One region of the Lactobacillus sp. ESL0261 genome, then DNA from elsewhere that is predicted to be linked to it. Evidence: riboswitches for the same ligand, from Rfam matches in the RefSeq annotation. Region 1 holds a riboswitch; each other region holds the start of a gene.

Region 1 (7,440 bases):
GACCTCAATAACTACTGCGCTGTCAATTGTTGCTATATTTTTTATATGTTGCGACAAGCTCAAAAGGCTCTGCCGATGTATTATTCATCTCAGGCATATTATCATTTGATGCAAAAACGGCATTAATTCTTAAAACCCCAAAAGTGATATAATTAAGGCTACTATTAATAAAGATGACTGTTTATATTTTTTAAATTCTGTTTTCATAATTTTTTCTCTCTTCCTAACATATTAAAAATGAGCAAAAATGAAAAAATAACAAAAACTATAACTGTATTTATTTTAACATTTCTCTTTTTAGGCATTGGAATGGGCTTTATACATTATTATAGAATTAATTCTTTAGAAAAAACCGTATATCTTAGTGCTGGCGAAAGAAAATATTCATATAACTTAGACACATATAAATGCTTACATAATAAAAAAATTGCTTCTGTTAAAATAACTACTGATAATCAAGGATCTTATGATACGCTTTATTATGTCGGAAAAATTAATAGTAGATATTATGGCTTTCTATTTAAAGATCGTGGCATATTAAGAAAAGCAAAATTAATTTATATTAAAAAAATTGATGAATAATAGCATATTAGCTTTTAATATAATGATTTTAACAATGCGAAATAACTGAACTAAAAAAGGCAGCTTAAGCTATATGACCCCAAAATTTAGGACAAATTTGGGGTCATATCAGTTACTGCCTTTTTGATGAATTAATGAAATTAACCGTAATATTGATCCTGGTCTAAAGCAGTTTCATCAAAATCAACTATCATAAATTCATAGTTTGAAAAACACTCCATCCAGTTGTTATAATAGTCGTTCTCTCTTTTTAGCACCTTGCTGCTTTCTTCTCCTTCTATTATAAAAGGCTTTGAACGTATATTAAAATTGGCATGTATTGCACCCAGCAAATTCAATAAACGCAAGAAATCTTTTGCGGAATCCACACTTACATGAAAAGATTTAAACGAACTATTATTTTCGCCAAGATAACTTTTTGCTCTATTATACTCATCAACAGATTCTGCCTTAAAATTTTCAACGCTATTTACATTCTCTTCGATAATAGCTGTCGGAGCTTGTTTTTTTAAAAAATCTAGTATCTTTCTTAATTTAAAAAATTGTTCATCATTCATTTTTATTATTCTCATTTAAAAGGCGGTGCTCGGAAACATTATATCTCCTATGAAGCCATCAATTTTGCCGCTTAAAGTGGCATAGCCATGTCATCTACGAATGCAAGAATAAGAATATTGCGGCTAAGTTTGGCATCGGCCTATACCGCGAGCACTATAACTGACGGTTCTTGCTTTTTTGCTTCCACTAGCATAGTAGTGCATTGTTAGCTCTCCAGACCAATTATAGACTAGAAATACAGGTTTAAGATCAGTTGCTTTTAGTGCATAATATATGCTGCCACTAGTAACCCACATTTTAGAAATTCCTAAATCACCATTAACAGTACTAGGTAAATCTACATTATTTTCTCCAAGTTGCACACTTTCCTGGGACTTTGAACAATAATTACATTGTCCAATATCAAAATTTTATTATGAAATTGACTAAAGACAAGTAAGAATAAAATAAAAGCGGTTTTTACAGAAGTTACTTCCAATCTTGCTTTTCATAAGCCATCTGCCAAAACTGCAATTCATAATAGCTGCTGCGTACAAATGCAGTTTGCATTTGCTCAAGTTCTTCATTAGTGGCACTTTCAGCCAAAGAATTGGTTAAATGCAGCATTTTTGCTACGTTGGCACCATACCACTCGCCATCATAAGTATCAATCCATTCCTGATAATAAGAAACCGGTGAGCCCTTTTCTGCCATTTTTTGGCCAATTTCCTGATAGAGCCAGTAACATGGTAAAAGTGCTGCCACCGCTGGTTTAACACCAGATCGCTTTAACGTCATATGCATATGGTTAACGTAGTTATAAGCTGTTGGCGCCACCGGAGTTTCAGCAATTTCAGTCGCAGTTATGTTTAATTCTTCAAAAAAATGGCCGCGCACTGATATTTCGACATCTTTCAAGTCTTGCGCCCCTGCCAGTAAAAATTCCTTTACTTCCTGATTATCCGTTTTTGCCGCAATCAATTCATGCAATTTGCTGAATTCTCTTAAATAATAGCGATCCTGCAACAGATAAAATTTAAAAGTTGCAATTGGAAGTTCGCCACTTTGCAATTCCTTAATAAATGGATGCACCATACTTTTATGCCACAATGCCTTCCCCGCTTCGTGTAGTCGATCAGTGAAATTCATGATTATTCTCCTCCAAATTAAATAATTGTTAATTATTACTAACTACACTTTATTCAAAATTAACTATAATCACTATCCTTTTTTTGCTTTTTAGCACATTTTTAATAATAACTAAAATTCTAGTACTTATGACATAAACAAATAGTATCTTTATCAACCTAACGTTGTAATAAGCAATAAAATACGCTATAATTGTAAGCGATAACACGAGGGGTGCCTTTTTGGCTGAGATGAAAATTTTTCAGACCCTTTGAACCTGTAAGTTAATACTTGCGTAGGAACGTGTCAAAACTGCTTAAGCTTTGGCATTTCCATATGCCAAAGTTTTTTTATTAGTCAAAAATTTTAAGGATATTAAATTAGGAGTAATAAAATGCAGTTAGAATTATTAGACAAATTGCGAGCAGAAAACCCGGTTATTTTCAACATTGCTAATTTTGTAACAGTTCAAGACGTGGCCAATGCCGTTAATGCTATTGGTGCTTCGCCAATTATGAGCAATGAGGTCGCTGAAGCCGAAGAAATAGTGCGAATGGCTTCCGCCGTAGCAGTTAATATTGGCTGTTTAACCAAAGAGCAAATTAACCACATTAAAAAAGTGGAAGATTTGGCACGCCAATACAATAAACCCATAGTATTTGATCCTGTAGCCGTTGGTGCCGTAGAGTATCGTTATAAAATCACAGATAAACTTTTATGGGCTTTTCATACCAGTATTATTCGGGGCAATATTGGTGAAATAGCTGCCTTAGGTGGCTTTGATTGGAGTTCAAAGGGCATTGATGCAGGCTCCGGCTCTGGTGATATTGATGAAATTGCTATGAAAACTGCTCAGAAATATCATTGTACGGTCATTGCCAGCGGCTCCACAGATACAATTAGCGACGGTAAAAGAATAGCCCATGTTCATAATGGTTCACCCCTTTTTAAAACCCATGTGGGTTCTGGTGACATGTTAACCAGTATTGTGACAGCTTTTACAGCAGTCACTGACGATCCGTTTGAAGCAGCGCAGATAGGTGCTTTAGTTTTCAGTTGTGCCGGTCAATTAGTAGTTCAAGATCACCCCAATGTTGGGCCCGCTACTTTTGGCATGTATCTCATGGATTATTTATATAAAGTAAAAGTTGCAGATATTGAACAAATTGCTGATTTTGATTAAGGAACTTTATGATGACTGAAAAAATTAATTCTTTTCCCCAAGTTTTAACCATTGCCGGTACAGATTCTGGTGGTGGTGCCGGGATCATGGCTGATTTAAAAACTTTTCAAATGCAAAAAGTATTTGGTACAGCTGTTGTAGTAGCAGTGACAGCACAAAACACTTTGGGCGTCCAGAAATCTTTTTTACTGCCTTTAGAAATGATCGATGCCCAATTCGCCTCTTTGGCAGAAGATTTCCACATCCGTGCTTGTAAAACAGGAATGTTGGGCGATGCAGATCACGTTCACCAAGTTGCACTTAATTTGCAAAAGTATGACTTTGGTCCTATTACCATAGATCCAGTGATGATTGCTAAGGGGGGCGCACCATTATTAAGTCAAGATGCTGTCGCCACCGTTAAGAACGAGCTGCTGCCTTTAGCAGATCTAATAACACCCAACTTGCCAGAAGCGGAGACTTTAACTGGCATCAAGGTACAAGATCAAGGCCAATATTCAGAATTAGCTCATAAATTACAAGATATGGGAGTTAAAAATGTGCTAATTAAAGGCGGCCACGCAAGTAGCGCAGAAGTAAAAGATTATGCTTTATTTGCTGATGGTTCTGATCTTTGGGTCAGCAGTTCCAGGATACATACCGAGCGCACCCATGGTACCGGTGACACGTTAGCTGCAGCAATTACGGCTCAGCTGGCTTTAGGTCAAAGTTTACCGTCAGCAATTAAAATTGCTAAAAAGTACGTTACCAAAACTATTAAAGAAACTATTCAAGTTGGTCATGGTCACGGCCCTTTAAATCATTGGGCTCAGTAATTTAGGAGAAATAATGAAAGACTTTAACACTGATTTTTTACATGCTTACTTTATTTGTGGCAGTCAGGACGTTCCAGAAGGTAAAACTTTACCGGGCATAGTCGCAGAAGCACTTGCTGCAGGTATTACTGCTTTTCAATTTCGGGACAAGGGTCCTAATTCAACTTTAAGTGAAGCCGAGAGGCTCCCTATGGCGCAAAAGCTGCACCAATTGTGTTATGCATATCACGTGCCCTTCTTCATTGACGATGATGTTCAGTTAGCACAACAAGTTCATGCCGAAGGCGTCCATGTTGGTCAAAGCGATGAAGAAATCAGACAGGTCATTAAAGAAGTTGGCAGTCAAATGATTATCGGCTATTCTTGCTCGAATTTAACGCAAGTTGAACAAGCCAATAAAATTAGCGGAATTGATTATTATGGCAGCGGTCCAATTTATGCCACCCAATCTAAAAGTGACGCTGATCCCGAAATTGGTATTGTCGGCTTAAGCCAACTGGTTAAAAATACTGCTCGGCCAATTGTTGCTATTGGTGGGATTACCGCTAGCGACTTAAACGCAATCGCTAAAACTAAGGCAGCTGGGGCTGCAGTAATTTCTTTGATTGCCCAAAGCAATGATATTAAGCAAACCGTTAGTCAAATGCTCACAGCGCCATGGTTGAAAAATGACTAGTATATTTAAAAAACACAAAAAATGATTCTGCACTTGGCAGAACCATTTTTTATTGATGATAAACAGTTATAAATTGATAAAAATATCAGTTAATTTTTGGAATTAACCTAGCTGTGCAATCTTTTGCAGTGTTCTGATCATTTGGGCTACAAAACCGGACTCATTATCATACCAGGCGTAACCTTTGACTAGTTGTACCCCATTATCTCCAGTTTCAACTTGGGTAAGAGTTGGATCAAAGACCGAACCAAATTCAGTGCCAATAATATCTGATGAGACAATTTGGTCGTCATTATAGCCAAAAGAAGCATTGCCTTCGGTATGCTTTTTAATTCTAGCGTTAAATTCTTCAACCGTAACTTTTTCTCTTAAAATAGCAGCTAGTTCAGTAATAGAACCAGAAATAACAGGGACTCGTTGAGCAATACCCGTAAGTTTGCCATCCAGTTTAGGTATAACTAGGCCAATAGCTTTAGCTGCTCCAGTTGAATGCGGAATAACATTAGCGACAGCGGCACGAGCATTACGGACGTTGCCACCACGATCAGGGCCATCCTGCAACATTTGTGAAGCTGTGTAGGCATGCGTTGTAGACATAATTCCCACTTGAATGCCAAATTCATCGTTCATTGCCTGAGCTAATGGTGCTAAACAATTAGTGGTACATGAGCCTGCGGAAATAATTTGATCAGATTCAGTTAGTTGATCATCATTTACGCTATAGACAATAGTTTTCATATTGCCTGCGGGAGCAGAAATTAATACTCTTTTAACACCGGCATCAAGGTGAGCTTGGGATTTTGCAGTTGAAGTATAAAATCCAGTGCATTCAAGTACTATTTTAACTCCGTCGTTTTTAACCCACGGAATTTGGCTGGCATCTTTTTCCGCATAAACCGGAATATTTTTACCATCAATTACAATACTATTAGTTGTAGCAGTTACTTCATGATTAAATTGACCATGCGCAGTATCATATTTTAATAAATGTGCTAACATAGCTGGTGAGGTTAAGTCGTTGATTGCGACAATTTCGATGTCGTCACTGGCCACTTCATAAATTCGCCGTAAAGCAAGCCGACCAATGCGACCAAAACCATTAATACCAATTTTTGTAGTCATAATAAGTTCCCCCTTTAGATTACAAAATTAGTATATTAAAACAAATTCACTCTGCATAATCCGAGATTGTAATAGGGTTATCACTTTTAATGATATGGAGTATTATGAATTTTAACGATTTATATATTTACCAAACAATTTATGAAACTAGATCACTGAATAAAGCGGCACTAAAATTGGGCTACACTCAATCCAACATTACGGCCAGGCTCAAAACAATGGAGCGAGAACTGAAAACGCCACTTTTTGTGCGTTCTAATTTAGGGGTCAGACCAACTAAAAAAGGGCAAAAAATGTATCATTTTGCGACTAAGGCACTACAAAACTATCAGAATTTAAAAGACGATTTAACCAGTAACAAACCCAAAGTTTTAATCTCTGAGTTGCTTTTTGGCTATGTTATTACTCAAAAGAAACAGTTTGCACTTGATCAATATGAAGTCATTATTAAAAGTACTAATGAAATTCAAGAATTATTAACTAAGCATCCCTATGACATGGTCTGGGCCTTTACTCCGATCACTTTACCCCAATATTCGTTAATCAAGAAAAGTCATTTACAAGCCTGTTTTTTAAAAGGCAAAAAGCAGGAAAGTAAAAATGTACCGGTTGCCATAAACGCAGACATAAATTGTCCGTTTCGTAACTTGACTCTCAAATTAACGCAGAATAAAAACAGTGTCACTGAAATTGATTCACTGGAAATGATTTTAGAGCTGGTCAAAAAAGGCCAGGCAATTGCATTATTGCCTAAATACTTAATGAATGATGATTTAGTTGCAGCTGATTCACAAAGTTGGAATATCCCCTATTATTTTTACCGCTACCAATTATAGACAAGTAAAAAGACGCCATTATTTGAATAACGGTGTCTTTTAAATTTCTAGTTCAGTTCCTTTAAATACGTTTCATAAACTGGGCACAGATTAAACGCATACTTTCTGTAAGTCCTCGTTGCTAATGGGTCCGTAGAGTCAAATTCACCACTTAAGGTTTGATATTTTGCTTGTGCCCAATTTAGCAATTGCTGTTGCAATTGGTCTAATAAATTAGGCTTAACAGCACCCATCCATCCTAAAGTCAATTCTTGAGGGGTATCCTCAAAAGAAAAGCAATACGCCTTAATTTGTCCAGCAGCAATTAGCGCTAAGGGGGCGTGTTCAAGTTGATCAGTGAAAATGGTTTTGCTCCACTCACTAAGAGGTATCTTTGCAACCGGATTTGCTAAATGATTTTTCTGATAATCGGAGAAACTCACTTGTGCTAGCCTATTCATCATTACAGAATCTTTTTTTATTTCGTGTAGAGTGACCATCTGTAAATCTGTCGCAATTAGAATATTTTTCAGTGCCCTTTTCAAGGGCATCTGGGGTTCTACAGTAGTTCTGATTAACTTA
Region 2 (7,440 bases), on a different contig from region 1:
TAATACACCAATATATCTTAAATTACGGTAAAAATTCATAAAATCAAGTCCGTAGCCAACTACAAACTCATTTCCGACTTTTGAACCATAATACTCAATATCAACATCTACTTTGCGATTTGCCTCTTTGTTAAGTAAAACGCAGCATTTAACGCTTTTAGCACCACGTTTTTTAAGCAATTCTTTCATAAAATCCAGAGTCAATCCAGTATCAACGATATCTTCAACAATTAACACATCACGATCTTTAACATCTGTGGCTAAATCAGAAACAAGCTTAACTTTGCCGGAAGACTCCATTTCGTTACCATAACTGGAAACGTCCAGGAAATCAATTTCTGCTTTAACATCCATTTCTCTTACTAAATCGGTTAAAAAGAAGATGGCACCTTTAAGAGCCCCTACAATTAAAGGCTTTTTACCAGCATAATCTGTAGTAAGCTGCTTTCCTAACTTGACACACATCTGATGAATGTCATCTTCACTAAACAATTTATGATCAATAATATTATTAATATTGTCGTTTTTTGGCATTTATCTACCCTTCATTTAAAACAAATAAAATTTCTAATATTTTCGATTATATCATTTTTTGGCTAGAAAAACAGATTATTTTGAAGCAATTTAAGTATTTAGGGACTAAATTACGTACAAAAAGCATATATATTAGTAAAAGCAGTAGGATTATTTATCATCTTATTTATTTTTTAAAAGCCTGTAACTCAAGTTTTTGGTAGAATTAATAGATAAGATATTTTAAGTGGAAGGTAAAAAGATGGATAAACAACAAGAAATTAAAATGCTCAAAGCTTTTTCCGATGCTAATTCTACTTCAGGTTTTGAAGAAGAATTTGTTAAATTGTTTACTGAAACTGTGCATGACTTTGCTAATGTCAAAGTTGATGGCATGCTCAACGTTTATGCAGCTAAGAAAGAAAATGAAAAAGATCAACCGGTAATTCAATTAGATGCTCATTCCGACTCTGTTGGTTTTATTACGCAGGCTGTTCGGCCTAATGGAATGATTAAATTTGTACCATTGGGTGGCTGGGTCAAATACAATATTCCTGCTTTACGCGTCAAAATAAAAAATCGTGCAGGTGAGTATGTGCCCGGAGTAGTTGCAACCAAACCCCCGCACTTTATGACTGCAGCCGAAAAAAATAATGTACCGGACGTAGCCGATATGTCAATTGACGTTGGTTCCAGTTCTCGAGCTGAAACTATAAATGATTATCAAATTGATACTGGTTGTCCAATTTTTGTTGATGTCAAATGTGAATACAATGAAAAAAGCGGTCTATTCTTCGGTAAGGACTTTGATGACCGTTTTGGCGCAGCTGCTATGGCAGATGTTCTTGACAATTTAAAGGGCGAACAATGCGATTTTAACGTTGTTGCTGCACTTTCAAGCCAGGAAGAAGTGGGTTTGCGAGGTGCATATGTCACAGCTAGAGCTGTAAAGCCGGATTTAGCTATAGTCTTGGAATCTTGTCCAGCGGATGATACTTTTACCCCAGAGTGGTTATCGCAGACAGGGTTAAAACGAGGACCAATGCTGCGTGACATGGATACATCCTTTTTACCTAATCCTAAATTTCAGCAATATGCCTGTGATTTAGCAGATAAAAATCATATTCCGTATACTCGGTCGGTTCGTACCGGTGGCGGACAGGATGGAGCTGCAATTTATTATGAAAACGGAGCACCAACTATTGTAATTGGCATTCCAGTGCGCTATGAACATTCGCCATATTGTTTTAGTGCTTATTCCGATTTTAAAGCTTCCGTAGATCTGACGCTAGCTATTATTCGTGATCTTACAAAAGAGAAATTAGCAAGTTTTAGTCAGTTTTAAAAATACTTGTTCTTTTGAATAGAGCAGAAAAACTAGTTAAAATGTGATATACTAGTAAAAATGAATATCAGTCACTAGGGGTGCCAAATAGCTGAGAAATACCCTCTGAACCTGAACGGGACAATACCTGCGTTAGGGAAGTGTTAAATTTAGTTACTAAAGATGCTCCTAATGACTTATAAAGTTAGGAGTATTTTTATGTTTACAAGGTCTTCAAAATGGAATGTGAAGTCAATTATTTTAATTGCACTGATTGGTATCATTATGGGTGTTATTTATACCTATGGTTTTAACTGGGCTTTTAATTTAGTTAAGATGCTTTTGGTACCCACAGGTTTTGCGCCAGTAACAGACACTGTTTTTTCTGGTTTATGGCTTATGGCGGGACCACTGGCAATGTATTTTGTTCCTACGCCTGGTTCTGGGACAATAGGTGAACTGCTGGCATCAATTGTTGAAATGGCTATTGGTGGGCAGTGGGGAGCCACTACTATTCTTTCAGGTGTCATTCAGGGTGCGACTAATGAAATTGGCTTTTTTCCTAAAAAAGAGCGTTACCAAAAGTTTACCTGGAAAAGCGTATTAACCGGTGCATTCTTTGCATCATTTGGCTGTTTTATTCCATCATATATTTTATATGGTTGGAGTAAATTCAGTATGCAGGTTCAAATAGTGATGTTCATTACTAACATCATTTCTGCGTTAGTTTTTGATGGCGTTTTAGTTAAACTGATCACAAATTTGTTCGATAATGCGTTAAAACCTAAAGTTGATTAAATACGCAAAAAGGAGTAATGCCAGTAATGCATTTTGTACTTGAGCCCCAAAAGTTGGACAACTTTTGGGGCTCAAGTACGTTTACTCCTTTTTTATTGCTCTTTTTTACTTAAAATAGAATGAACTTTAGTAGTCAGCATATCAATTGCCACATCATTTTTGCCACCTTCCGGAACAATAATGTCAGCATAACGCTTAGTAGGTTCTATAAATTGATGATACATTGGCTTAACCGTGCTCAGATACTGATCAATGACAGAGTCAATTGAGCGCCCTCGTTCACTTAAATCTCGCTCTAAACGTCTAATAAAGCGAATATCATCGTCCGTATCAACATATACTTTAATGTCCATTAAATCACGGATTTCTTTATTAGCTAAAACTAAAATTCCCTCGAGAATAATGATATCAGCAGGTTCTTTATGAATGGTTTTTTTGCTGCGAGTATGCTCCTTGAAATCATAAACAGGCATCTCAATAGCTTTGTATGCTAACAAATCGCGCAGTTGCTTTTCTAATAAGGGTACATCAAAGGCATCGGGATGATCATAATTGATCTTCATTCGTGTATCCATAGGGATGCCAGTATTATCTTTATAATAAGAATCCTGTGTCATAATCAGGACATGTTCATCTTCCTGCATTTGAGCAACTATTTTTTGTGCAATGGTAGTTTTTCCACTACCTGAACCACCAGTAATACCAATCACGACAGGCTTTTCAAGTCTCGACATTGTGCCACTCCCTTTTAATCCTTAAATATTTTACTTTACTTTGCCTTTAATTACCAACGGTTAGGGTATATTTCACTTTAAAAATGCTCTGAAAAAGTTGGAAACTAAAACTAAACAAAAAAATATTGACAAGAGCTGTGGAAGCGATTACTATAAATCTGGTATCAAATATTTAAAAGATATATTTTTAAAGCAAAAATTTTAGGTATTAAATGTCTTAAACAAAAGGTGATTTGCAAAAAAAGAAGCAATTAAATAAAATAATGATACCAGAATGAAGAAGACATCATGGAATTCAAAGAAAGAACTGCTGCGGTTCAAGTTCAAGAGTATTTAGAATTTTTAATTCACTTTAAAAAAGTGAAAGAATTACCCTCACAACGCGAAATTTCGGAGAAATTGCAAGTTAGTCGCAATGCAGTGAAACATGCATTGGATGGGCTCAAAAATGAGGGACAAGTACTGGTAAAAGAACGGACTGGAATAATTTCTAACAATAAAATTGACATTAATATGCTGGGAATGGAGTCAATGACTACTGAATTTAAAAATAAGACAGTTAGCATCAAGCATCTGGCAACAACTATCGAAACAATGCCCAAGAGGTTAGATCATTTTTTTAATTCAAAAGGGTCAGTTATCAAAATTGAGCGGGTTCGGTTTGTTAAAGATATCGCCCTAACATACGAAATAACGTATTTTAGTCAGAAGAATTTTAGCAAAATGGCAAAGATTGATTTTACTAATAAATCACTTTATGAGGTTCTGGAGAAGGAGTATCATGTGAGGCCAAATTATGGTAAAGAAAGTATCTCTTGTTTTTTGGCCGATAAGAAAATAAGCAGTCTGTTGAAAGTCAAACAAGGTACTCCTCTTTATCAAGTAAACAGTTTCAATTATCAAGACGATGACTTACCAATTGAGAGTACAATTCAATATTTAGTAGGAAATAAATTTAAATATCATTTTAATGCTAATAATATTTATGATTATCAAGAGGAATAGTTTTGCTTTTTAAAGAAGTATATGCCGATTTGGATAAAAGAATTATTAATGGTGGGTATCCACCAGGTAGCACTTTACCCAATGAGGTTGAATTACAAAAAAGATATGATGTCAGTAGAACAACAATTAGAAAGGCTGTTAATCAATTAGTAGCTGAAAATAAGGTTGTCCGTAAAAAAGGAAGTGGTTTATTTGTTGCTCCAATAATTTCTAAACAAAATATTTTGGAAATGACTGGTATTATCAAGCCTTTATACTTGGAGTCAGCAGACAAAATAAAATTTAAAGAAACTTATTTAAGACTGGTTGGTTCATATTATGCTGCAGTTTTTAATGTGAGCTCACAGGAGTTATTATATGATATTTCCTTTACAGCTGAAATTAAGAATGAAATTACCTGTGAGCATTTACTTCTGCTCCTCGATAACTTTCCGGGTTTTGATCCTAATTGTCTAAAAGTAATGTCAATAATTGAAGCAGTCAATACTGGTATTCATAAACCGGATGATGTATATCAAGACTTTCAATTAATTAAAGCAACCGAAGAAATTAGTAAACAATTTCATATTCAGGAAAAAGATCCAGTATTTAAAATTATGAACCTATTCTCAACTAGAGAAGGCAAAATTGTAGCCGTGGAGTACAGACTGCAAGATGCTTTAAAAACAAGGTACTCAATAGATTTTAGTTAATGGAGGAATGAAAAGTGATTAAACTAGTGCGAGTTGACCATCGGTTGGTGCATGGACAAGTAGCTGTTTCCTGGTTTAATAGTTTAGACGTTAATACGATATTTGTAGTAAATGATGATGTTGCCCATGATGATTTTCGTAAATCGGCCATCAGATTGGCAAAACCGGAAAAGTCTAAACTGGTAATGAAGTCTGTAGCAGACAGTATTAAAGCAATTAATTCTGGGGTAACGGATAAATATAAAATGTTAATCGTAGTGGAATCGGTTGCTGATGCTGTTGAACTTATTAAGGGAACTGGTGACAAAATAACCGGCCTTAATCTTGGTGGCACTAAGCCCAGAGAAGGAACAGAAAACTACTCTAAAACAATTAATTTAACTGCAGAAGAAGCCAGTGAATTAGCTCAATTGCAACAAAAGGGAGTGGATGTCTGGATTCAGCAGGTGCCAAATGATGAAAGACAAGAATTTCGTAAAAAATGATTGGAGGTAAATAATGAATGTATATTTAACCGCAATTATTTTGGCTTTAATTGCGATGATGGGTAATGGCGAATATTTTGTAGGTTCATCAATGCTGTCAAGGCCACTTGTAACCTGTACGTTAACTGGCTTGGTGTTGGGTAACCTGCATCAGGGCATTATTATGGGGGCAACTTTAGAGTTAGCCTTTGTTGGTTCATTTTCTATTGGTGCGGCAATTCCCCCAGAAATAATTTCCGGTAGTGTTTTGGGAACTGCTTTCGCCATCGGAGCGGGCAAGAGTACTGCGGTTGCTTTAACCTTGGGGATTCCAATTGCATCCCTGGTTTTAGTAATCAAAAATTTGTGCTTTATTTTCATATTACCGTTCTTCGTTCACCGCGCTGATAAATATGCTGAAGAAGCTGATGGTAGTGGTGTAAGTCGGATGAACGTACTGGGCGGCTTTTTCTCAGTTAACCTGCCAATAGGTTTAGTAGTTGGTATTTCCTATGTCCTAGGCAGCCCGGTAATTAAAGCAATTTTAGCAGTCATTCCCCAATTTATTATTAATGGCTTGGGAATTGCCACAGGGCTTCTGCCAGCATATGGTTTTGCTCTGCTGCTTAAGATGATGGTCAACAAGAATAATGTCACTTTCTTTATTATTGGTTTTGCCCTGGCAGTCTATCTCAAAGTATCAGTAACTGGGGTAGCTATTTTCGGCGCATGTTTGGCCCTTATTTTAACCGGCTATTCCGCTTTTAAAGGTCAACCGTTAGTAAATACTGCTGCTAATTCTAATAACACAAGTGAAAAAGATGCAGATGATGGAGGCATAGATTATGAAGATGAAGAATTCTAAGTTACTCACCAGAAAAGATTTAATGAAAACATTCTGGCGGTCGTTTACGATGGAATGGGCTTGGAATTATGAACGCCAAATGAACCTTGGCTATGCCTACTCTATGGTTCCGGCTTTACGAAAGATCTATGGTAAAAACAAGGAAAAATTAAAGGACGCTTATAAGCGGCACCTTGAGTTTTATAATGTTACGCCATGGCTAAGTACTTTTCCTTTAGGTATTTCAATCGCAATGGAAGAGCAAAACGAACTTGATCCAGATTTTGATGCTGCCTCAATCAATAACATTAAAGTTGCTTTAATGGGACCTTTGAGTGGTATTGGTGATTCATTCTTTTGGGGTACGTTAAGGGTTATTGCAACAGGAATTGGTACTTCTCTGGCAATGCAAGGTAATATTTTAGGACCAATTTTGTTCTTGTTGATCTTTAATATTCCGGCCATTATCACTAGATACTACGGTTTGTTTATTGGCTACAATATCGGTTCCTCCTTTATCGATAAAGTGCAAAAGACAGGTTTAATGGATAAGTTAACCTATGGCGCTTCAGTTTTAGGACTTGCTGTTGTCGGGGCTATGGTTGCGACCATGGTAACGTTAAAAATGCCTTTGAAGATTGGCAGTGGTGCTGAAGCAACCACCGTCCAAAAAATTTGTGATGGCATTGTTCCTGGTATTTTGCCACTATTGTTTACATTCTTTATTTTCTGGCTTGATAAAAAAGGTTGGAAATCACAATATATTTTGTTGCTAATAGCAGCAATCGGAATATTTGGTGCCTGGTCAGGACTGTTGGGTCAATAATTTAAGGAGACTCTTGTGAAAAGTATAGAAGATTATGTCCACTTAGAACCAAAATATTATGAAGCAGTTTTGCAAAATTATGAGGACTTGTTTGCTAAGCAGATAGGTCAAATAAATAATAATATTACTAATGTTGTTATTTATGCAACTGGTTCCAGTTCTAATGCCGCATATGGTGCATTGCCATTTATGAGCAATATTTTAAAAATGTCGGTAAAAATTGAAGAACCGTCTTTAGCT
Region 3 (7,440 bases), on a different contig from region 1:
GCAGGACTGGTGTATAAATTTAAGCCAATATTATTTTCAACTTTAAGTGAAAAGTCTGGGTCTTGCTGATCCAAGACTACAAATTGAAAACGAGTCCCGGCAGCACAGCTACCGGCAATGTTAGAATATTTGTTGGAACCGTCATTTAATGAAAGCAAAACAACTTGTCCGTCTTTCACACTTTTCTTGATTTTCTCAGCTGCACCTGCTTTAACATTCATTTTAACTGATTCGGAATTACTCATTTTAATATTTCCTCCTAATCCTTAGCAATTTTCTCCAGTATAGGATATATTAAGTTATAGTGTCAAAAATTATGTTTATAGTAAAAGTGCTTTTCACCATGAAAAATTTATTATTGCGTATAACAGAAAAAAAGGTCAAAATGTATATAGCGATTATAGATGATTATAACTTGTGAAAGGGGACATTTTATGACCGTCTTGAAAAAGGTTTTTAGTGATAAAATCCTGCAGATTACTTTTGTAATAACGATTATCAGTCTTTTTTTTGCTAGACCGCGGCTTGAGGATATCAACTTACATACGATTTTTTCAGTCGCCGCGATGCTAATCATTATTCAAATATACGCTTACTTGCACGTTCTGGACGTGTTGGCGTATAAACTGACCAGTATTGCCGACAATATGCAGAAATTAAACATCTTGTTTACGCTTCTAGCGATTATTGCTGGGATGTTTCTTGGCAATGACATAACAGCGCTTACATTGATTCCCCTGTATTTAAATATTGCCAAAAGATGTAACTTGCCACAAATTTTACCTGTCACTTTAATTGGTATGGGTGCAAATATTGGGGCTGCTTTTACTCCTTGGGGTAATCCCCATAATATCTTTTTGGTCAGTAAATATTCTGTTAATGCCCTGCAGTTTTTCTCCTGGTCTTTGCCCTATTTATTAATGGCTTTAGTCATTACGTTTATTATTTTTTACTTTATCCCTCGTAAAAAAATTCCCAGACAAGATATTAAACAGATCAATATCAGTTTAAGACCTACAATCATTACTACGGCAGTATTTGCATTATTTTTCTTAGGTGTATTTAAGGTCATTAATGTGGTAATTCCGATGATTGTTGCAATTATCTTAGCCTTATTAATCAATCCCAGAATTTTGCTTAAAGTAGATTTTGCTCTGCTATTAACCTTTACCTGTTTCTTCATCTTCATTAGTGATATTCAACAGATCCCGCTGATTGTCAGCATCATACATACGATGATTAATTCGGAAAGCTCAACTTACTTCACTTCGATTATCTCCAGTCAGATTATCAGCAATGTGCCTGCGACTATTTTAGTCGGTAAGTTTACTCCTTATGCTGAAGCGTTATTTTTAGGTTCTAACATTGGCGGCTTTGGCTCTCCTATCGGTTCAATGGCCAATATGCTGGTCTTAAAAACTTTTACTCAAAATGCCACCGTTTCAAGAGGAGAATTCTTCAAAAAATGGTCAGTAATGCAGTTCATCGGTCTGATTGTTTTAACCATTGTGGGCTGGGGACTTTTATTAATTTAAGACACAATAGTAAAGCTTTGCTAATGAAAGATAGTATAAGCTTCTTTTTTATATTCAAAAGGTCCTTAATCAGTTATAATTAAGAGATACATATAAGGAGGAATACTATGAACAGTTTAACTTGGGTAATTGTAATTATTGTTGTTTTATTAATTGCACTTTATATTACAGTTTACAACAGTTTACAAAAAGCCAAAGTATACACCGATGAATCTTGGAGTCAGATTGATGTACAACTAAAGCGGCGTAACGACTTGATTCCTAACTTAGTCGAAACAACTAAGGGCTATGCCAAACACGAAAAAGAAACATTGGAAAATGTTGTACAATTGCGTAATCAGTTAACAAATATTCCCAGCGATGATCACGCCCAAACCTTAAAGGTTTCTAATCAAATTTCTGATGCCCTTAAATCAATTTTTGCCTTATCAGAAAACTATCCGGACCTTAAAGCCAACCAAAACTTCTTGAAACTGCAAGAAGAATTGACTAACACTGAAAACAAAATTGCCTATTCAAGACAACTTTACAATTCTTCTGCTGCACTTTACGACCAAAAGCTGTTAACTTTCCCGTCTAATATTGTTGCTCACATTCACGGCTTTAAGAAAGTTGACTACTTACAAACCAGTGAATCTGAAAAAGAAGTACCTAAAGTTAAGTTTTAAATACCAGGTCAACTTTTATGTTATTTCAACAAATTGCCAGCAATAAACGTAAAACCGTTGGGATTATGGGATTATTTATCATTATTTTGGCACTTGTAGGGGCAGGACTTGGTTATCTTTTTGGCAACCGGCCTGTTTTAGGATTAATTATTGCTGTGGTTTTTAGCTTGATTTACATGCTAATTGTCCTGCCTAACCCGGCCAATATGGTTATGAGTCTTAATCATGCTCAAGAAGTCCAAGAGCAAGATAATCCTGAACTGTGGCACGTTGTACAAGATATGGCACTGGTCGGTCGGGTGCCAATGCCGCGAGTTTTTATTATTGATGATCCTAGTCCTAATGCTTTTGCAACCGGACGTGATCCCAACCATTCTGCTGTGGCAGTTACTCAGGGCTTACTTGACATGATGAACCGCGAAGAACTGGAAGGCGTTTTAGGTCATGAGATTTCTCACATTAGAAACTATGATATTTTAGTTTCTACTATTGCCGCAGTATTAGTTGGTGTCATTTCTTATTTGTCAGGTATTGCCAGTCGCTATATTTGGTGGATTGACGATGATCGCGACAGCGATAACGACAATGGTGGTACTATTGTTGTCATTTTTAAGATCGTGGCTATTGTATTTGTGTTAATTCTGGGTCCTATTTGTGCCAGTTTAGCGCAAATGGCATTATCGCGAAATCGGGAATATCTGGCTGATGCCTCTTCAGTAGAATTAACTCGCAACCCGCAAGGACTGATTTCTGCTTTAGAAAAGATTGACGGTTCCGAGCCCATGAAAAAAGCCGACCCTAGCAGTGCCGGCATGTATATTGAAGATCCTGTACGTAAAAAGCGCAGTTTTGCTCACTTATTTGACAGTCACCCGCCAACAGCTGACAGGATTAGCCGCTTAGAAAAAATGTAATAAAATAAAGCAACCTTTTTAGTCAAGGTTGCTTTTTATTTTAAGTTGATGTTTGCCTGTCTAAATAATTCGGCCCGCATTTGGACTGGCGTTTCATGATAATATTCACTAAATTTTTTATAAAAGAAGGACTTGCCACTGTAACCTACCCGTGCAATTATTTCTTTTACGGAAATATCTGGTCGGGCAAGCAAATTTCGCGCCTCTTGCATACGCCTTTCATCAACATGTTCGACGAAACTTTTACCAGTTTTTTGTTTAACCAAACTTGAAAAGTAATTAGGATTAAAGCCAAAATGTTTAGCAGTGTCATTAAGTGTTATGTCAGTAAAGTGCGCATCAATATAATTTTCTAAATCAGTTTGAACAAATTGATGGTTGGTCACAGGTGCTGTCGCTAAATCTTGATTTCTAACTGCAGCAATTAATAACAAGTTTAACTCTGCTAAAATTACCTGACGGGTGTAAAGATCCTGATTAAGATATTCATCAATTACTTTTTTTAGTGCGTTTGCAGATATAGACAGTGCTGTACTATTCAAAAATAATAAGCGTTTTTGATTATAAGCGTCAGTAATTGCCTTAAAGACCTTTTTTTCACGTGAATCCATGACAGAATAGTTTCCCAGAAAATCCAGCATCTTAAAATTACGGTTGAATTCCAACTTAACTAATATATCATTTTCGCCCTGCTGCAATATTTCATAATTACTTTTTCTCTGTAAAAAAACGATATTGCCAGCCTTAAGCAAAAAATTCTGATTATTAATTCTGGCTTTTACCGATCCCCGAGCTTCATATAAAATAGTTGAAGCTGTAGTTTGGTAGCGATGAACTCCAGTATTGCGATTTTCCAAAAATACTCTAAATAAATCAAAATTAATATTTTTTGGTTTGATTTTTACTTCATTAGTGTCGGACTTAGTTGAATCCAAAATACTGGCTAAATATTGTTCAAGTTTAACTGCTGCCATTATTTCACCTTCTTATTCAAATTTTAGAATATATAGATTTATTATATAGCAAATTTTCATCTTACTAATAGAATTTTGTTATTTAAATTAAGGAGAGAATACTAGTAAATGTAGACATCAATTTTTCTTTTATGTATAATGAATTTAACATCGGGGTGCCGCAAAGGCTGAGAACAGACCCGTCGAACCTGCTATGGATAATGCCAGCGAAGGGAAAACGAAAGATTTTACATCGTCAGGCATTGTCCTGACGATTTTTTTTGGTAACTAAATTGATTAAATTAAACAACCTGAATTTTTCATACGATAAGCAAAACAAAATTTTATCAAATATTAATCTCACTATTCCCACTGGAGAACTTTCACTATTAGTTGGTCCAACCGGCTGTGGTAAATCTACTTTATTAAAAATTTTAGCGAATTTATATCCCGAATTTGCGGGCCAATTAACCGGTACCCTAGATTTAGGCGGATTAAAATCAGCTATGATGTTTCAAAATGCCAGTGAACAGTTTACGATGACAACGCCACGTGAAGAAATTATTTTTGCACTAGAAAATCTGTGTCTTAATAAAACTCAATATACAAAACGCTTGAATGAAGCTGTTCAGTTCACACAGATTGATTATTTGCTTGATCAAAAAATTAATACAATGTCTGGCGGCGAGCAGCAAAGAGTTGCTTTAGCTGTACTTGTTGCGATGAATGTCGATCTTTTTTTACTTGATGAACCCTTTGCCAGCTGTGATCCAGCTGCTCGCAAATTCTTAATTGCTAAATTAGCTTACCTGCGTGATCAAGGGAAAACAATTATTTTAAGTGATCACGTATTAACTGACTATGAAGGCCATTGTGATAATCTGTTTCAATTTCAAGGTAAAGATTTGGTGCAACTTTCTGCTAGTGAAAAAGAAAAACTGCTACAAAAAAATACGGAATCCGTTTCTTATAATTTTGCCTTACCTGAAGAAAACAAAGAAATTTGTTTTAAACTCAAAAATACAGAGATTACACAAAATCGTTTGCTTTTACAGCAGGAACACCTAAACATTTTTTCTGGTAAAACTACTCTTATTACTGGGGCAAACGGGGTTGGCAAAACGTCACTTTTTAACGCACTGACCAAAATGATCCCATATGCAGGCAGTTTAACTTATCACAAGCAGGAAATTAGTAAATTATCAGCTCGCAGGTATCTCCTTAAAGTAGGGCAAATTTTTCAAAATGCGACCGATCAGTTTATCAATGTTTCCGTTGCGGATGAAATCAATTTAAGCAAAAAGCAACGAACCAATAATTATTTCACTGATGATAGGATAAATGAGGCTTTAGCCACCCTTAAGCTTGATTCACTGCTCGATCACGTGGTTTATTCATTATCTGGCGGGCAACAAAAGAAACTGCAAATTTTACTAATGTTGATCTCTGATCAGGATGTATTGCTAATTGATGAGCCCCTTAATGGGTTAGATGCGGACTCCGCTAACAAAGTAATGGCTTTATTAAAAGAAAGTCAGAAAGCACGCAGTCAAACGCTTTTAATTATTAGTCATGAACTAAGGAATCTGGCAGATTGGTGTGACTATCATCTCATCTTTAAAGACCAGCATTTAACCTATGTGAATAAATGAGGTGTAATCATGAATCCCAGTTTTAAATTTTTTCTAGCACTAATTATTTCGATAGAAATATCTCTTAAATCAAGCTTGTTAACCAATCTTTTAATCATCTTTTTTTCCATAATTTATCTAATCTACAAACACATCAAATTGAAGAACCTGCTTTTAACGTTATTAATGCCCTTAATTGCTGCATTTACGGTTTTTGCTACTTTATATTGGTTTGCACCTCAGCCTAATTTGCAAAATGCACTGAGTTTATCCAGTCGTATTTACGTCTATACGTTGACTATCTACTGTGTATCAATAGGAACTACTGCCACGGAATTAGCACGTTCTTTTGAGCAGAATTTTCATTTACCCAGTAAGTTTGCCTATGGAGTTTTAGCAGCTCTTAATATCGTTCCCAGAATGAAGGAAGCAGTTAAACAAATACGCACTGCCGGCATGATGAGGGGCGTTTATTTAAGCTTTTGGTCACCTGTTTTATATTTTAAAGCTATTCTTGTTGCGCTTAATTCGGCAGAAAATTTAGCACAGGGCATGGCTTCTCACGGCTACCGTGAGAACGCCCAGCGGTCAGTTATCGTGCCTGTGCCCGTTCAAAAAAGTGACTGGCTTAAGTCGATTGTTATCCTGTTTTTAGTTAACCTGGCATTATTTACATTAAAATAAAAAAGTGGACCTGCAGGTCCACTTTTTCTTTAGCCTAATTTATTTTGCCATAGTATAGCCTGTGACATTTATTTTGACTGACTGATCTGCATTGACGAAAATCTGAGGTTTTTCAGAAGTATAATACCGTTCTGAAAATACCAGCTCACCGTCATTTAAGAAAAATTCAATTGAACTGGTATCAATAAATACCTGAATTTTCAAATTGGGCTTTGGTCTCAATCTGCCATAACGTTGAGAATCATCTGCCGGCTTATCAGCTCGAGTTAAAACTACTTCGTTATTCCTTTTGTTCCAACTTAGTGTTACCAAATTTTCCTGCTCATTTTTGAGTACAAAATTAATCTCACTGCCAGACCAATTTTCAGTTTCAGCTGTCAAAAGCAATTCCAAATGCTGCGAATCGGAAACATTAATCTGCTTTAACGAAGTCATCAACTTTTCATCAATTACTTTTTCTTGCCGCAACTGTTTTAATTCTTCAACTGGCTTCATATATAGCTGATTATTCTTTAAAGTCACTTCTCTGGGCAAGGTTAAGGCACCACACCAGCCATCAGCCTGTTCAGGAAAGTCAGCGTGCCACATATCAAGCCAGCCAAAAACAATGCGCCGGTTATCAGGTGTTAACATGGTTTGCGCTGCGTAAAAGTCATGACCATGATCAAGTTCTTGAAACGCTCCGTGTTCAAACTGGTTTTTGTGATAATCCATCTTGCCGATGAAATATCCCGTTTGATAAAGATTAAGATACTTTTTACTCTTTGCTGCAATCCCCTGTGGTGAACACAACAGAACATCTTGCCCATTAAGTGAAAAAAGATCCGGACACTCCCAGGTATATCCTTCATTATCTCTTCCCTGAGAAACTGCAATTGGTCCTAAATATTCCCAGTGCAATAAATCGGTTGACTTATAAGTAATTGCACGACCCAAACCTGCCTTATCTTGACTGCCAACAATAATATAATATGAATCCCCGTGTTGCCAGACTTTCGGATCACGAAAGTGCTGTGAGTTATCAGCCGGTGGTACGGCAATCACTGGATTACCAC

The links. A riboswitch is a leader RNA that binds a small molecule or an ion and turns the genes downstream of it on or off. The one in region 1 is predicted to bind thiamine pyrophosphate.
Region 2: it holds a riboswitch for thiamine pyrophosphate, as region 1 does, so the genes downstream of both, F5ESL0261_RS02600 (ECF transporter S component) here and thiM (hydroxyethylthiazole kinase) in region 1, are expected to answer to the same signal.
Region 3: it holds a riboswitch for thiamine pyrophosphate, as region 1 does, so the genes downstream of both, F5ESL0261_RS00665 (ATP-binding cassette domain-containing protein) here and thiM (hydroxyethylthiazole kinase) in region 1, are expected to answer to the same signal.

The regions. Positions count from the first base shown of each region.
Region 1 is NZ_REHN01000014.1:32,188-39,627, forward strand. It holds gene F5ESL0261_RS09500 (hypothetical protein) at 238-582, shown strand; gene F5ESL0261_RS09505 (hypothetical protein) at 723-1,139, opposite strand; gene F5ESL0261_RS09510 (hypothetical protein) at 1,263-1,502, opposite strand; gene tenA (thiaminase II) at 1,609-2,268, opposite strand; TPP riboswitch at 2,468-2,566, shown strand; gene thiM (hydroxyethylthiazole kinase) at 2,642-3,430, shown strand; gene thiD (bifunctional hydroxymethylpyrimidine kinase/phosphomethylpyrimidine kinase) at 3,442-4,245, shown strand; gene thiE (thiamine phosphate synthase) at 4,256-4,921, shown strand; gene gap (type I glyceraldehyde-3-phosphate dehydrogenase) at 5,024-6,043, opposite strand; gene F5ESL0261_RS09540 (LysR family transcriptional regulator) at 6,148-6,879, shown strand; gene F5ESL0261_RS09545 (hypothetical protein) at 6,927-7,440, opposite strand, start outside.
Region 2 is NZ_REHN01000005.1:14,127-21,566, forward strand. It holds gene hpt (hypoxanthine phosphoribosyltransferase) at 1-534, opposite strand, end outside; gene F5ESL0261_RS02595 (M42 family metallopeptidase) at 776-1,858, shown strand; TPP riboswitch at 1,925-2,014, shown strand; gene F5ESL0261_RS02600 (ECF transporter S component) at 2,057-2,635, shown strand; gene udk (uridine kinase) at 2,728-3,369, opposite strand; gene F5ESL0261_RS02610 (GntR family transcriptional regulator) at 3,658-4,374, shown strand; gene F5ESL0261_RS02615 (GntR family transcriptional regulator) at 4,377-5,066, shown strand; gene F5ESL0261_RS02620 (PTS sugar transporter subunit IIB) at 5,081-5,551, shown strand; gene F5ESL0261_RS02625 (PTS sugar transporter subunit IIC) at 5,565-6,395, shown strand; gene F5ESL0261_RS02630 (PTS system mannose/fructose/sorbose family transporter subunit IID) at 6,376-7,200, shown strand; gene F5ESL0261_RS02635 (SIS domain-containing protein) at 7,216-7,440, shown strand, end outside.
Region 3 is NZ_REHN01000002.1:45,099-52,538, reverse strand. It holds gene F5ESL0261_RS00690 (iron-sulfur cluster biosynthesis family protein) at 1-245, opposite strand, end outside; gene F5ESL0261_RS00685 (SLC13 family permease) at 435-1,535, shown strand; gene F5ESL0261_RS00680 (LemA family protein) at 1,643-2,203, shown strand; gene htpX (zinc metalloprotease HtpX) at 2,221-3,117, shown strand; gene F5ESL0261_RS00670 (AraC family transcriptional regulator) at 3,153-4,091, opposite strand; TPP riboswitch at 4,233-4,323, shown strand; gene F5ESL0261_RS00665 (ATP-binding cassette domain-containing protein) at 4,364-5,722, shown strand; gene F5ESL0261_RS00660 (energy-coupling factor transporter transmembrane protein EcfT) at 5,732-6,385, shown strand; gene F5ESL0261_RS00655 (sucrose-6-phosphate hydrolase) at 6,425-7,440, opposite strand, start outside.